Linked DNA regions of Hahella sp. HNIBRBA332. The protein of the gene in region 2 binds, or shares a complex with, the protein of the main gene of each other region. Links are inferred from orthologs where the notes say so. Each region holds a gene or a part of one and is shown on either strand. Other genes may lie near its edges.

Region 1 (6,265 bases), 2.4 Mb from region 2 along the record:
AAACTGGCCGAAAGAGCAATATAGTCGCAAAGTTTCGGCGTCTCACGCCTTTGGCGAGCATTTGTTCAACAAAGTTCGAAAAGAGGCGTTACATAGCATGCGATCGTATGAGAGCGACAGAGACCGCGAGTTAGTGGAGGAGACGGTGGATGCAACCCTTTACGCCATGATGCAGTTGCTGGACGGGATTTTCCTTAACGAAATTGATGAAAAACACCGGGCTGAATATGCTCTGATTCAACGTATTCGCGATGATGAGGGCGTTATGCTGGAAGAAAGTGAGCTGGCTCCGGACGGAGAGGGGCTTTGCATGGGGTTCCATGGTTGGCGTGAAGGGGATTTTGGCTGAATGAAAATTTCCTGAGGCGGACTGTCTGCGGAAGGCTAAATCTTGACTACACTTTTAAAGTCTAAGCCCCGTTGAACTGATTTGCGACGCAAGCATCCGCGAAAAGGGAGTATTTCATGAGGGAAGCGCATCCTGCCACCGCTATTGACCGTTTCTTCGCCCAGTTGACCCTGAGACAAAAATTTCTAGGACTCAGTGTGGTCATCATGATCATGTTTATCGCTTCCAGCTGGTATAACGCCAGTTTAACCCGTGAATCCCAACGTGACGCCCTGCGCGAGAGCGCAATGAACATGGTGGAGGCGGCCCTTCATAACCTGAAGCAGTATAAGGCGAAACACCCGGAAGAATTGAATCAGTACATTCGTGAGATGCTTGGCGGTTTGCGTTGGGGGGAGTCCCTGGACGGCTATGTTTACGCCTTTTCCGTCGACCAGAAGTTTGTCGCGTTTCCCCCTAAACCTGAATGGGTGGGGGAGCCGGTTCCTAACATTGACCTTAATGAAGGCGGGCGCTTTGGGGATGTGGCGACGCAATGGTTTCGCGCCGGCAAGTCTGGATTTGTGACCTACCAATGGCGCAAGCCGGGAAAAGAGGAGCTGGTCGATAAGACTACTTATATCGAGCCCTGGCCGGAACAAGGCTGGATCATCGCTTCAGGGATATACCTTGACGATGCGGATGAGCTGTATCAGGAAACACTGACCCGCTTGGTTTGGGTCAGCATTGGCGTTCTTGTGGTCATGTTCGCAGCGTCTCATTTCGTCGTTAATGCGATGCAGCGCAGTTTTTCTAGAGTGGTGGCGGCGATGGAGAATCTGGCGCGGGGTAACCTGACCTTTCATCTGGACTGTATCGGACGCGATGAGGTATCCCATATCAGTCGCGCCATTGAATCCACCCGGCGTTCGTTGGCGGATTTGATCGGAAAACAGATGGAGATCAGCCGTTCGCTGTCAGATGAGTCGAAAGAGCTTTCCAGCCGCATGGCGACCGCTAAACGAGCGATTGACGATGAATCCTCTCAGCTTGAGCAGTTGTCCTCCGCCATGGAGCAGATGGCGGCGACAGTGAGAGAAGTGGCGGAACACGCCAGCACCACTTCCGCCGCAACCCAGGCTACTAACGAGCGTGCGTCCACTGGCAACGAGTTGGTGGGCGATGCGGTTAACGTCATCAATAACCTGTCACGCAATCTGGATAATTGCTCCAAGGCGGTGACGGACATCGCCAATCAAGTGGATACCATCTCCTCTGTCACCGACAGCATCGAAAGCATCGCCGAGCAGACCAACCTGCTGGCGCTTAACGCCGCCATTGAGGCGGCGAGAGCGGGAGAAAGCGGACGCGGTTTCGCCGTCGTGGCGGATGAAGTAAGGCAACTGGCGATGCGCTCCCGAGACGCCACCGGTGAAATAAACGGCACTATTGAGGCGTTGAAGAAGCAGGTTAAGGACGCAGTTGAACTGATGGGCGCCAGCGTTGAAGTGGCGGAAACAGGTTCCTCCAAAGTGGGCGAGTCAGGAGACATGTTCGATGGCATCGTGACGGAAATGGGGGAAATCACCAATCGTAGTCTGCAGATTGCTACTGCGGCGGAGCAGCAGGGCAGTGTGGCTGGCGAGATGACTGCTAACCTCGCCCATGTGCGGGACGCAGTTAGGGATACCGAGCAGGTAGTAAGCAAATTGTTCGATTCTTCCAAAAATCTCAGCAACCGAGCGGCGCAGTTGAAAGAAATGGTTTCCAATTTCAAGGTGGCTTGAGAAACATTTTTAAACAATCGGCGCATAACTTATTGACGCTATTCGTGATATACAATCTCGTAAGGGGCCAGACAAGCTGACAGGGAGTAACGATCGATGAGAGGCCGTCATAGTTTGTCGGACCAATAATTAGAATAAAGAAAGGTTGGGTTAAGCTCACATGGAGGGCAGTGCATGGGCTTACACTTGCACAGTTTCAAATATGCGGCTGGCGTCTCCCATACATCCTTATTGTTTTCGCCACTGGTATTGGCGTTAAGCGTTGGGGTGAGTAACGGCGCATTCTGTTTTTTGATCGACGACGCGATTGGACGGGACTTTACTTACTATCACTTGTTTCGCCTGGGGCCCAGTCTGATGCTGAGCCTGGCGATTATCGTCTGGATTGCGCGTTTCCATACGGTGAGCGGTCAAGGCGCGCTGGAAATCTGCGGTAAAATATTTCTTGGATGGGCCACTGCTTTGTTCATGGGCGAAACGTCCATGGAAGTCTCTGTCACGCTTAAGTGGGCCGGCATCGCGGTTGGCGCGCTGATTGGCGGTGGATGCGTCTATTGGGCGTTTCATCCTTATCTGAAGAATACGCCTCCCTTGCACGATGCGCTGGTCAAACTGACCTCCATCACCCTACTGGGCGTCGCCTGCGTCATGCTGCTGTTTGAAGTCATGGAAAATGACGCCATCCACAACTGGCCTCCTCTGATGAGACGCCTGCTCGGTAACATAATCCTGTTTACGCCCTGGACCTATATTGTGCTGATTTGCGCCGGTGGTTGGCTGGGTAATGTTGAGGGGATGCAAAAGCGCCGTAAATAGACATTATTGTGTTGGCCAAGGTTTTACTTTATGAATGCGATGAGAAGCGGGCCTCAAAACAGCGATAGCTGTTCCCCAATATTGTTATTTTTAGGATCTTTCAGTCTGACTCCCATGCCCAACAGACGCACAGGTTTTTTCTGGCGCGCCCAGGCGGCGCTCATGAGGCGCAGGTAGTCGGGAAGACTTCGCCATTGGCCGCTGTAACCCGGTAGAAGTTCTTCAAGGGTGGTCTGAGTGAAGTCGGCGAATTTGACTTTGACGAAGCGCTTGCTGACCAGGTAGGCGTCACTGATGCGATTGAAACGCTCTAGTAGCTCTTCGAACAAAGGCTCGCAATGATCGAGAATAGCGTCGAGATTTTGCAGGTCGTGGTCGTAGGTGTGCTCAACGGACAGGGATTTACGCACCCACTCTGTCTGTACGGGACGGTTGTCCACGCCCCGTGACAGGTTGTAGAGGCGTTCGCCGTAGCTGCCGAAATGGCGCTCCAGATCGTCCTTGGACAGTTGCTGTAAATCGCTGCAGGTCGTGATGCCTAAAGCCCCCATTTTCGCCGCGGTCACTTTACCGACGCCGTTAATTTTGCGAACGGAAAGTTGGGGGATGAAGTCTTTGATGTCTTGCGGCCGGATGACGAAGATGCCGTCGGGCTTATTCCAGTCGCTGGCTATTTTGGCCAAAAACTTGTTCGGGGCGACCCCCGCCGATACCGTCAGCTGCAAGTCTTGTTTTACGCGGGCGCGAATTTCTTCGGCGATGAGTGTAGCGCTGCCCTTGCAGGCGTTGCATTCGGATACGTCCAGATAGGCTTCATCCAATGATAGAGGCTCAATCAGGTCGGTGTAGTCGCGAAATATTTTATGAATGTCTTTGGATACGCTGCGGTAGACCTCAAAGCGGGGACGAATGAACACTAAATCAGGACATAGCAGAACGGCTTTTGCTGAAGACATGGCGGAACGGACGCCAAATGCGCGAGCGTTGTAATTGCAGGTGGCGATGACGCCGCGTTTGTCAGGGCTGCCGCCCACCGCTACTGGCAGATGCCGCAGCGAGGGGTTATCGCGAATCTCTACGGAGGCGTAGAATGAGTCGGCGTCAATGTGGATGATTTTGCGCATAAAGCCTGTCTGCAGGCGGCCTCAACGGCGATTAACATGGTCCAAGGATAACGCCTCAGGACTGAGCGAACCAGCCCATGCGCGCCACGAAACGGAGCTTTAAATCTACTTGCTCAGAGGCGTCAAGGAAGGTAGCAGCCTGATCGTTTCCAGTCGCTCCATATCCTCCTGCAGACCCGCAATCAGCCAGCGCTTGAATGTAAGAATGCTGGGGTCGGAAGCGCGTAGTTTCTGATGCACAAAATAATAGCCCCAGCCGCTGTCGTGGCTATGATTGCGAGGTGTGGTCAAGATGCCGTTTTTCAATTCATCCATAATGAACAGCGGGTCCGCCAACGCGACGCCATGCCCCTGAATGGCGACGGTCACCGGCATGTCCAAGGTATCGAATATCAGCCCTGAAGACGGGTCCACGCCGGGCACGGGATTTTTCGTCAACCAATTGCGCCAGTCTTCATGAGTGACGGAAGGGTGCAGTAGCGGCAAGTTGCGAATGAGGCGGTCCCAGTCATTCCCGTGCTGCTTCAGCAAAGAGGGATGGCATACTGGTACAAGTTGCTCTTCCCGCAGCAGGTTGGCTGAGCCGTTATCCCGCCGGCGTCCGCAATGCAATACGATATCGTAGTGATCCAGATCCAGGTCCGCCTCTTTCTCCGCCGACAACCACATGGTTGTGATTTTCAGCTGGACGTCTTTGAGTTCTCGTTGCAACTGAGGCAGGCGAGGGAACAACCAGCGAACGGCGAGGGAAGGCGTTACTTGCAGGCGCAAAATATCTTTTTGATGGGAAGACGCCGCGTCACAGGCTTTGACCAACTGATCAAAAATATCCCCCAGGCTGTGAAAGAGTTTTTCTCCGGCTTCCGTTAATTTGATATGGCGCGCCCGCCGCAGGAAAAGAGGCTGCTCAAAATATTCCTCAAGTAATTTTACCTGTTTGCTGACTGCGCCTTGCGTTACGTTCAGCTCGAGCGCAGCGACAGAGAAGCTGAGTAGTCTGGCGCTGGCCTCAAAGGCTTTTAGCGCATTTAGCGGTGGTAATTTTCTGGGACGGATTGGCATGAATAAAACTCATGTGTAACGGCGAATGTTTCGCTTGTGAATATTGCCGCTCCAACCTAATTTAGGCAACAGCTTTGTTAAGACGCTGTGACTGGCGTTCTTTTACTGGCCATGCTTGGAATGAATACGGACCTGCAGGAGGCGGATTCCGAGCGACAGTTTTAATTTATTGAGTGAAACTAACTAACAGGTGTGTGGCGAAGGCTCGTCGTGAGACGTTGCCGAAGAGTGAGCAAGGAAAAATGAGCAGGTTAAGAGAAGTTCTGAAATTATCCCTTCCGTTATCAGCGGCCCAGGTTGCGCAGTCAGCCATGATTTTCTGCGATTCCGTTATGTTTGGGATTTTGGGAGTGGAAGAGTTGGCGGGCGCCGGGCTGGGCGCGGCGATATTCAACTTCATATTGGTGGTGATCAGCGGTTTGCTCGCAGCGGTCGCCAATGAGGTCGCTTTTCATACTGGCCGCGGCGCGCGGCAGGACATCATTCGTATTGTCAAGGCGGGCCTGATTCTCGTCGTGGTGATCGCCGCCATGGTGGCGCTGGCGATGAAAGTGACGCCTGCGCTGTTGCTGAGTATGGGCCAGGAGCCGCAGGCGGTGGCGTATGCTTCGCAATACTTGGGGCAGGCCGCCTGGATCAGTTTGCCGGCGTTTACATTCATGGTGCTGCGGGGGTTGGCTGCGGGCATGTCACGCACCACTTCCATCATGCGAATCAGTTTTGCAGCAGTGGCGCTGAACGTGCCATTAAGTTATGCACTGATGACCGGCTGGCGCTTTTTCCCTGAACTCGGCATTGCCGGCGTCGCGATTGGAACCGCATTGGTGTGTGTGTTCATGTGCGTCATGCTTGTCTTGGACTTGAACCGTTATGCGGAAGTCCGTGCGGTGCTGGGCGGTCTGGCAAAAGTCAAAACCCGCTTGGTGGACTTCAAGCCGTTCTATTCGCTGGGATTGCCGATCATGCTGGCCTGGACGATGGAGGCGGGACTGTTCACCGCTGCGACCTTATTGGCGGGCGCCATGGGTGCAGTGGCGTTGGCGGCGCATCAGATTGCCCTACAGGCAGCTTCCATGTCTTTCAATATCTATATTGGATTCGCTCAGGGCGCTTCTATCCGTGTAGGGCAATGTTACGGAGAAGGTCGC
Region 2 (6,122 bases):
GTTTTTCCATACCTTTAATGCCTTGTTGGAAGGTGGTCAGCAGATGATTCTGACCTGTGACCGCTATCCAAAAGAGATCGACCATATGGAAGAACGTCTGAAGTCTCGCTTCGGTTGGGGGCTGACGGTGATGGTCGAGCCGCCTGAGTTGGAGACCCGGGTGGCGATTTTGATGAAAAAGGCGGAGCAGGCGAATGTTCACCTGAGCAGTGAATCCGCTTTCTTCATTGCGCAAAAAATCCGCTCTAACGTTCGAGAATTGGAAGGCGCATTGAAGTTGGTGATTGCCAATGCGCACTTCACTGGGCAGGAGATCACGCCGGCGTTTATTCGCGAATGTTTGAAGGATCTGCTGGCGCTGCATGAGAAGCAGGTCAGTATTGATAATATCCAGAGAACGGTGGCTGAATATTACAAAATCCGCGTTGCGGATATTTTGTCAAAACGTCGCACCCGCTCAATTACCCGTCCAAGACAGATGGCTATGGCGCTGGCTAAGGAATTGACCAATCACAGTTTGCCTGAAATCGGCGAAGCGTTTGGGGGGCGGGACCACACTACCGTTTTGCATGCCTGTAAGGTAATGATTGAACTTCAGCAAAGCGATCCCACTCTGCGGGACGATTATCAGAATTTTATGCGCATGTTAACCAGCTAGTTAGGTTGAGGCATGCGCCGCCAGATTGATGGCGACAAAAAAATTTAGTTTAAAATAGCGATATTTTCAGTGATTTAAGAGTTTATAGAAACGGGATATTACATGAAGCTCACTATAACCAGAGAGGCGCTTGTCACGTCATTGCAAATGATTTCTGGGGTGGTTGAAAAACGCCAGACGATGCCTGTGCTCGCCAACGTATTGCTTGACGCCAGAGACGGAAAGCTGGTTATCACCGGCACAAATATGGAAGTGGAGCTGGTCGCGGAAATTAGCGACGTAAACATTGAGCATGAATCCAGAATCACCGTTCCCGCAAAGAAGTTCACAGATATCTGCCGCGCCCTACCCGAAGGCGCAGCGATTGGTATTGAGCTGAAAGACGGGCGTTTGAACGTACGCTATGGCAGCAGTCATTTCATATTGTCTACATTGCCTGCGGAGCACTTCCCCAATGTGGAGGAAGAACCTGAAAGCGTGAAAGTCACGTTGCCGCAAAGAGAGCTTAAGCGATTGATTGATGCAACCTCCTTCGCCATGGCCCAGCAGGATGTTCGTTATTATTTAAATGGCATGTTGATGGAATTGGATGAGCAGGGCCTGCGCGCTGTCGCAACCGATGGCCATCGTCTCGCCCTCGCCAATGTGTCCCTGCAAACCGGCGTTAGTGAAAAGCGACAACCTATCGTGCCTCGTAAGGGGATTTTAGAGCTGGGCCGTCTTCTTAGTGATACAGATGAGTCCTGTACCCTGGTATTCGGCGATAATCATGTGCGGGCCAGCGTAGGGCATTTTACTTTCACCTCTAAGTTAATCGATGGAAAATTCCCTGATTATCAAAGAGTTATCCCAAGATCTGGGGATAAGGTGATGATCGCAGACAGGGTCCTGTTGAAAGGCGTTTTGTCGCGCGCGAGTATTTTGTCACACGAAAGTATTCGGGGCGTTCGCCTGCAGTTCGAAGACGGCCTGTTGAAAGTATTTGCGAATAACCCGGATCAGGAAGAGGCGGAGGATAGCCTGGAAGTGGAATACCCGCATGAAGCTTTGCAAATTGGCTTCAACGTGGGCTACCTGATTGACGTGCTTAACGCACTGGACGATGAGCAGGTCAAAGTGACGCTTTCCAATGCGAATAGCAGCGCGTTGGTGGAAGGCGTTGATACCAGAGATGCTGTGTATGTCGTCATGCCTATGAGGCTATAGTCAGGCAAACTGACAGCGCCGTGAACCTGTTTGAGTTCGAAAGGTCGCGGCGCGTCGCCCACTTGAGTATGACGTTCGGCAAGGATGAATCGCCCCTGAATGCAGACAGAGTTTGAATCTCAGAGAGAGTGGAAAAGCTTATGGGAAAAATTGTTAACGCAGTAAAGGGAGCCGCCAGGATTGGTCAAACGGCGGCAGTCATATCCAAGGTTGGCCTTGGCTGGCTGAAGGGAAATCGCGCACCTGCGCCAAGGCTTTTGCGACAGACTTTTGAAGAGCTGGGCGCTACTTATATTAAGCTGGGCCAATTTATCGCCAGCTCACCAACGTTTTTCCCAGCAGATTATGTTGAAGAGTTTCAACTGTGTTTGGATAAAACCAAGCCGCTGCCCTACTCGCAAATTGAGAAAATCCTGAAGGAAGAATTCAAGCGGCCGCTGCAGTCGATATATTCGCATATCGATACTAAACCGTTGGCTTCCGCATCCATCGCTCAGGTTCACGCCGCCCGTCTGGTGACGGGAGAAGATGTGGTCATTAAGGTGCAGAAGCCCGGCGTTCGCAATGTCCTGCTGACGGATTTGAATTTTTTGTATGTTGCGGCGCGTGTGGTTGAATATTTGGCGCCAAAGCTGTCTTGGACCTCACTATCGGGCATTGTGGAAGAGATTCAGCGAACCATGATGGAGGAATGTGACTTCTATCAGGAGGCAGTCAATCTCAAGGAGTTTAGAGAGTTTCTGGCGAATAGCGGCAATGATCAAGCGGTTGTGCCCACGGTATATGAGCAAGCCAGCACCATGCGGGTTTTAACCATGGAGCGTTTTTATGGCGTGCCTCTGACAGATCTGGAAACGATTCGCAAATATTGCCCGGATCCGGAAAAGACGCTGATCACAGCGATGAATACCTGGTTCGCCAGTTTGACCCAGTGCGACTTCTTTCATGCGGATGTTCACGCTGGCAACCTGATGGTGCTGGAAGATGGCCGCATCGGATTTATCGACTTCGGCATTGTGGGCCGCATTGGCGCCGGAACCTGGCAGGCGGTGTCTGACTTCATCACGGCGATAATGATGGGGAATTTCCACGGCATGGCTGACGCCATGTCGCGAATTGGCATCACGAAGACTCAATTAAGCGTGGATGATCTGGCGGCGGATATCGCAAACGTTTACAAGAAGATGGATGCGATGACGCCAGATATGCCGCCGACATATTACGACCAGCAGACTGGCGATGATGAAGTTAACAATATTCTGATGGATCTGGTGAAAATTGGGGAGCAGCACGGTTTGCACTTTCCCAGAGAGTTTGCATTGTTGCTAAAACAATTTTTATATTTTGACCGTTATGTACATGTACTGGCGCCAGAACTGGATATGTTTATGGACGAAAGGCTCAGCCTGATCCAATAACGGTGGTTCACTTGCGTAGTTAAAGAACCTAGCACATTGTTGTGTTAGGTTTTTTTTGTTTAAGGGGAAGTTGATGGATATCGTATCCGCGTTGACCTTGTTAATCGTGGTCATGGACCCATTGGGAAATATTCCTTTGTTCTTGAGTATTCTTGAGCGTGTAGACGTCAAGAGAAGAAAGAAAGTATTGTTCAGAGAGTTGTTGATCGCTTTGGCGATTCTGTTGGTGTTTTTATACTGTGGACAGTATTTGCTCAAGATATTCAGCCTGAGCAAGGAGTCTGTGGGCATCGCAGGCGCTATTGTGTTGTTTATCATCGCATTGCGCATGATTTTTCCCGCCAAAAGGGAATGGCTTGAAGATCTTCCCGATGGCGAGCCTTTTATCGTGCCTTTGGCAATCCCCTTTGTGGCGGGCCCTTCGGCGTTGGCGACGCTGATTCTGATTTCCACCCGGGAACCGGAAAGAATGATGGATTGGTCGATCGTGGTATTACTAGCCTGGTCTGTCACTGCGGTCACACTGATGAGTTCCACCTTTTTGTATAAGGTACTCCGTAAGCGAGGCATCATCGCCATAGAGCGTCTGATGGGGATGCTGTTGATCGCGGTTTCGGTGGAGATGTTCCTGACTGGTTTACAGCCTCTATTGACTAAATTGACCCACGTATCCTGACGCTGGACTGTTTGTATGGGTCTTAGCCGTATTGCATTCACCAACTTGCGTAATATCTCCAGTCTAAAGTTGGATACCTCTGCGAGATTACTGTTATTTCACGGGAATAACGGAAGTGGAAAAAGTAGTCTTTTGGAAGGCGTTTACCTGCTGGGACGGGGTGCGTCATTTCGCACTAAAGAACTGGATTACGCTGTTTCACATCTGTCCGATGAAATGGTCTGTTTTGGCGAGGCCGTTAATGAAGATGCAGGCAAGTCATTCCGCATTGGTGTTAGCCGCCAGAAGACAGGCAAGCTGACAAGGGTCAGGATCAATGGCGAGAGCGCCAGGACCTTGTCCGAGCTGGCGGCGGCCCTTCCTATATTGATTGTCACTCCCGATACCTTTGGGTTTATTAACGGAGGTCCTGGAGAGCGAAGGCGCTTTGTCGACTGGGGAGTGTTTCACGTGGAACACCAATTCAAAGTGGTTTGGCAGAACTGGCGCAAATTGCTATTGCAAAGGAATAAATTGCTGAAAAGTGGTAATATTAGCCGTTCTGAGTTAAGTGCATGGGACAATCAATACGTAGCGTATTCAGACGAGATAAGCCGCTATAGAGACGCTTATTTCGCTGAGTTGAAAGAAATTCTCATCGAATCTCTGAAAGAGTCCAGTGAACAAACCAGGGATATTGGCGACAAGCTGACGATTACGCTTAGCAACGGCTGGTATCAGAATGATGTCAATCACATGGAGCAATTGGCTTCGTCAGTCGAAAGCGACGTAAAAAAAGGATTTACGACTCTAGGCCCGCACCGGGCGGATATTAAAGTAAAGGTCGGTGGGGTTCACGCGAAGGAAGTGTTATCGAGAGGTCAACAGAAGACTCTGATAACTCACCTGTACTTATCACAATTGGAAATATTACGGCGGCGGACAAATCAAAGGCCCATTGTGCTGATTGATGATGTTGGAGCGGAGCTGGATACCGGAAATCAGGTAACACTGTTAACGAGAATGTTGGAGAAAGGGGCCCAGGTGTTTGTGACGGTCCTGGACAAACAGCAGTCAGAATATTTGTTCGGCCATTTTAATCAAGAATACGACACGCAAATGTTTCACGTGGAACAGGGTGCTGTCACCAAAGTCCACAATTAGCGTGTGACGGTTAGGAGAGATATATGTCCTCATCGGGAAATTATGATTCCTCAAGCATCAAAGTGTTAAAAGGCCTGGATGCGGTAAGAAAGCGTCCAGGTATGTACATTGGCGACACTGACGATGGCACCGGTCTTCACCACATGGTGTTCGAGGTAGTTGATAACTCTATCGACGAAGCCTTGGCCGGATACTGTAAAGAAGTGAAGATCACGATTCATGCCGATGAATCAATCACGGTTAGCGATGACGGCCGTGGCATCCCCGTCGATATCCACGAAGAAATGGGCGTTTCCGCCGCAGAAGTTATCATGACTATGCTGCATGCTGGCGGTAAGTTCGACGACAACAGCTACAAAGTATCCGGCGGTCTGCACGGTGTAGGTGTATCGGTAGTCAACGCGCTTTCAAAAGAACTACGCCTGACTATTCGCCGCGACAACAAAGTTCATGAGCAGGTATATAAGCACGGCGTACCGCAAGCGCCTTTATCTGTAGTTGGCGAAACAGACCGCTCAGGTACGGAAGTCCACTTCTTCCCTTCCGCAGAAACGTTTAACAATATCGAGTTTCACTACGATATTCTGGCCAAGCGCCTGCGCGAACTCGCCTTCTTGAATTCTGGCGTTAAGATCACGTTGCACGATGAGCGTTCTGCGAAAACAGAAACCTTCGAATATGAGGGTGGATTAAGAGCTTTCGTTGAGTATCTCAACCAGACCAAAAACCCAATTAACAAAGTTTTCCACTTTCTGAAAGAAAGAGAAGATGGCATCACTGTAGAAGTGTCACTGCAGTGGAATGACTCCTTCCAGGAAAACATTTTCTGCTTTACCAACAATATTCCTCAGCGTGACGGCGGCACCCACTTGGCTGGTTTTAGAGCCGCCCTTACCCGCTCTCTTAACAGCTACATCGAAAAAGAGAGCATGCTGAAAAAGACTAAGGTGGCTACCTCCGGCGATGATGCTCGCGAAGGTTTGACTGCGATTATTTCCGTTAAGGTTCCAGATCCTAAGTT

What was found.
Region 1: the proteins of dnaN (region 2) and dinB are in contact, whole or in part, in a solved structure (PDB 1OK7), measured with the Escherichia coli proteins. The link is inferred for Hahella sp. HNIBRBA332 from one-to-one orthologs.

What each region holds. Positions count from the first base shown.
Region 1 is NZ_CP132203.1:3,345,546-3,351,810, reverse strand. The notes cover bases 2,021-4,975. They hold dinB (DNA polymerase IV), read right to left. Parts: upstream 4,056-4,975; coding sequence 2,985-4,055; downstream 2,021-2,984. Other genes in these bases: O5O45_RS14750 (LysR substrate-binding domain-containing protein), read right to left, coding at 4,161-4,975; O5O45_RS14760 (hypothetical protein), read left to right, coding at 2,290-2,931; O5O45_RS14765 (methyl-accepting chemotaxis protein), read left to right, coding at 2,021-2,115. Outside these bases: O5O45_RS14770 (hypothetical protein), read left to right, coding at 1-349; more of O5O45_RS14765, read left to right, coding at 466-2,020; more of O5O45_RS14750, read right to left, coding at 4,976-5,117; O5O45_RS14745 (MATE family efflux transporter), read left to right, coding at 5,360-6,265. UniProt on the Escherichia coli protein: Poorly processive, error-prone DNA polymerase involved in translesion repair and untargeted mutagenesis. Copies undamaged DNA at stalled replication forks, which arise in vivo from mismatched or misaligned primer ends.
Region 2 is NZ_CP132203.1:5,732,886-5,739,007, reverse strand. What follows is about bases 1-2,812. They hold dnaN (DNA polymerase III subunit beta), read left to right. Parts: upstream 1-760; coding sequence 761-1,864; downstream 1,865-2,812. Other genes in these bases: O5O45_RS25340 (ABC1 kinase family protein), read left to right, coding at 2,005-2,812; dnaA (chromosomal replication initiator protein DnaA), read left to right, coding at 1-658. Outside these bases: more of O5O45_RS25340, read left to right, coding at 2,813-3,282; O5O45_RS25335 (MarC family protein), read left to right, coding at 3,356-3,958; DNA replication/repair protein RecF, read left to right, coding at 3,974-5,101; gyrB (DNA topoisomerase (ATP-hydrolyzing) subunit B), read left to right, coding at 5,125-6,122. UniProt on the Escherichia coli protein: Confers DNA tethering and processivity to DNA polymerases and other proteins. Acts as a clamp, forming a ring around DNA (a reaction catalyzed by the clamp-loading complex) which diffuses in an ATP-independent manner freely and bidirectionally along dsDNA.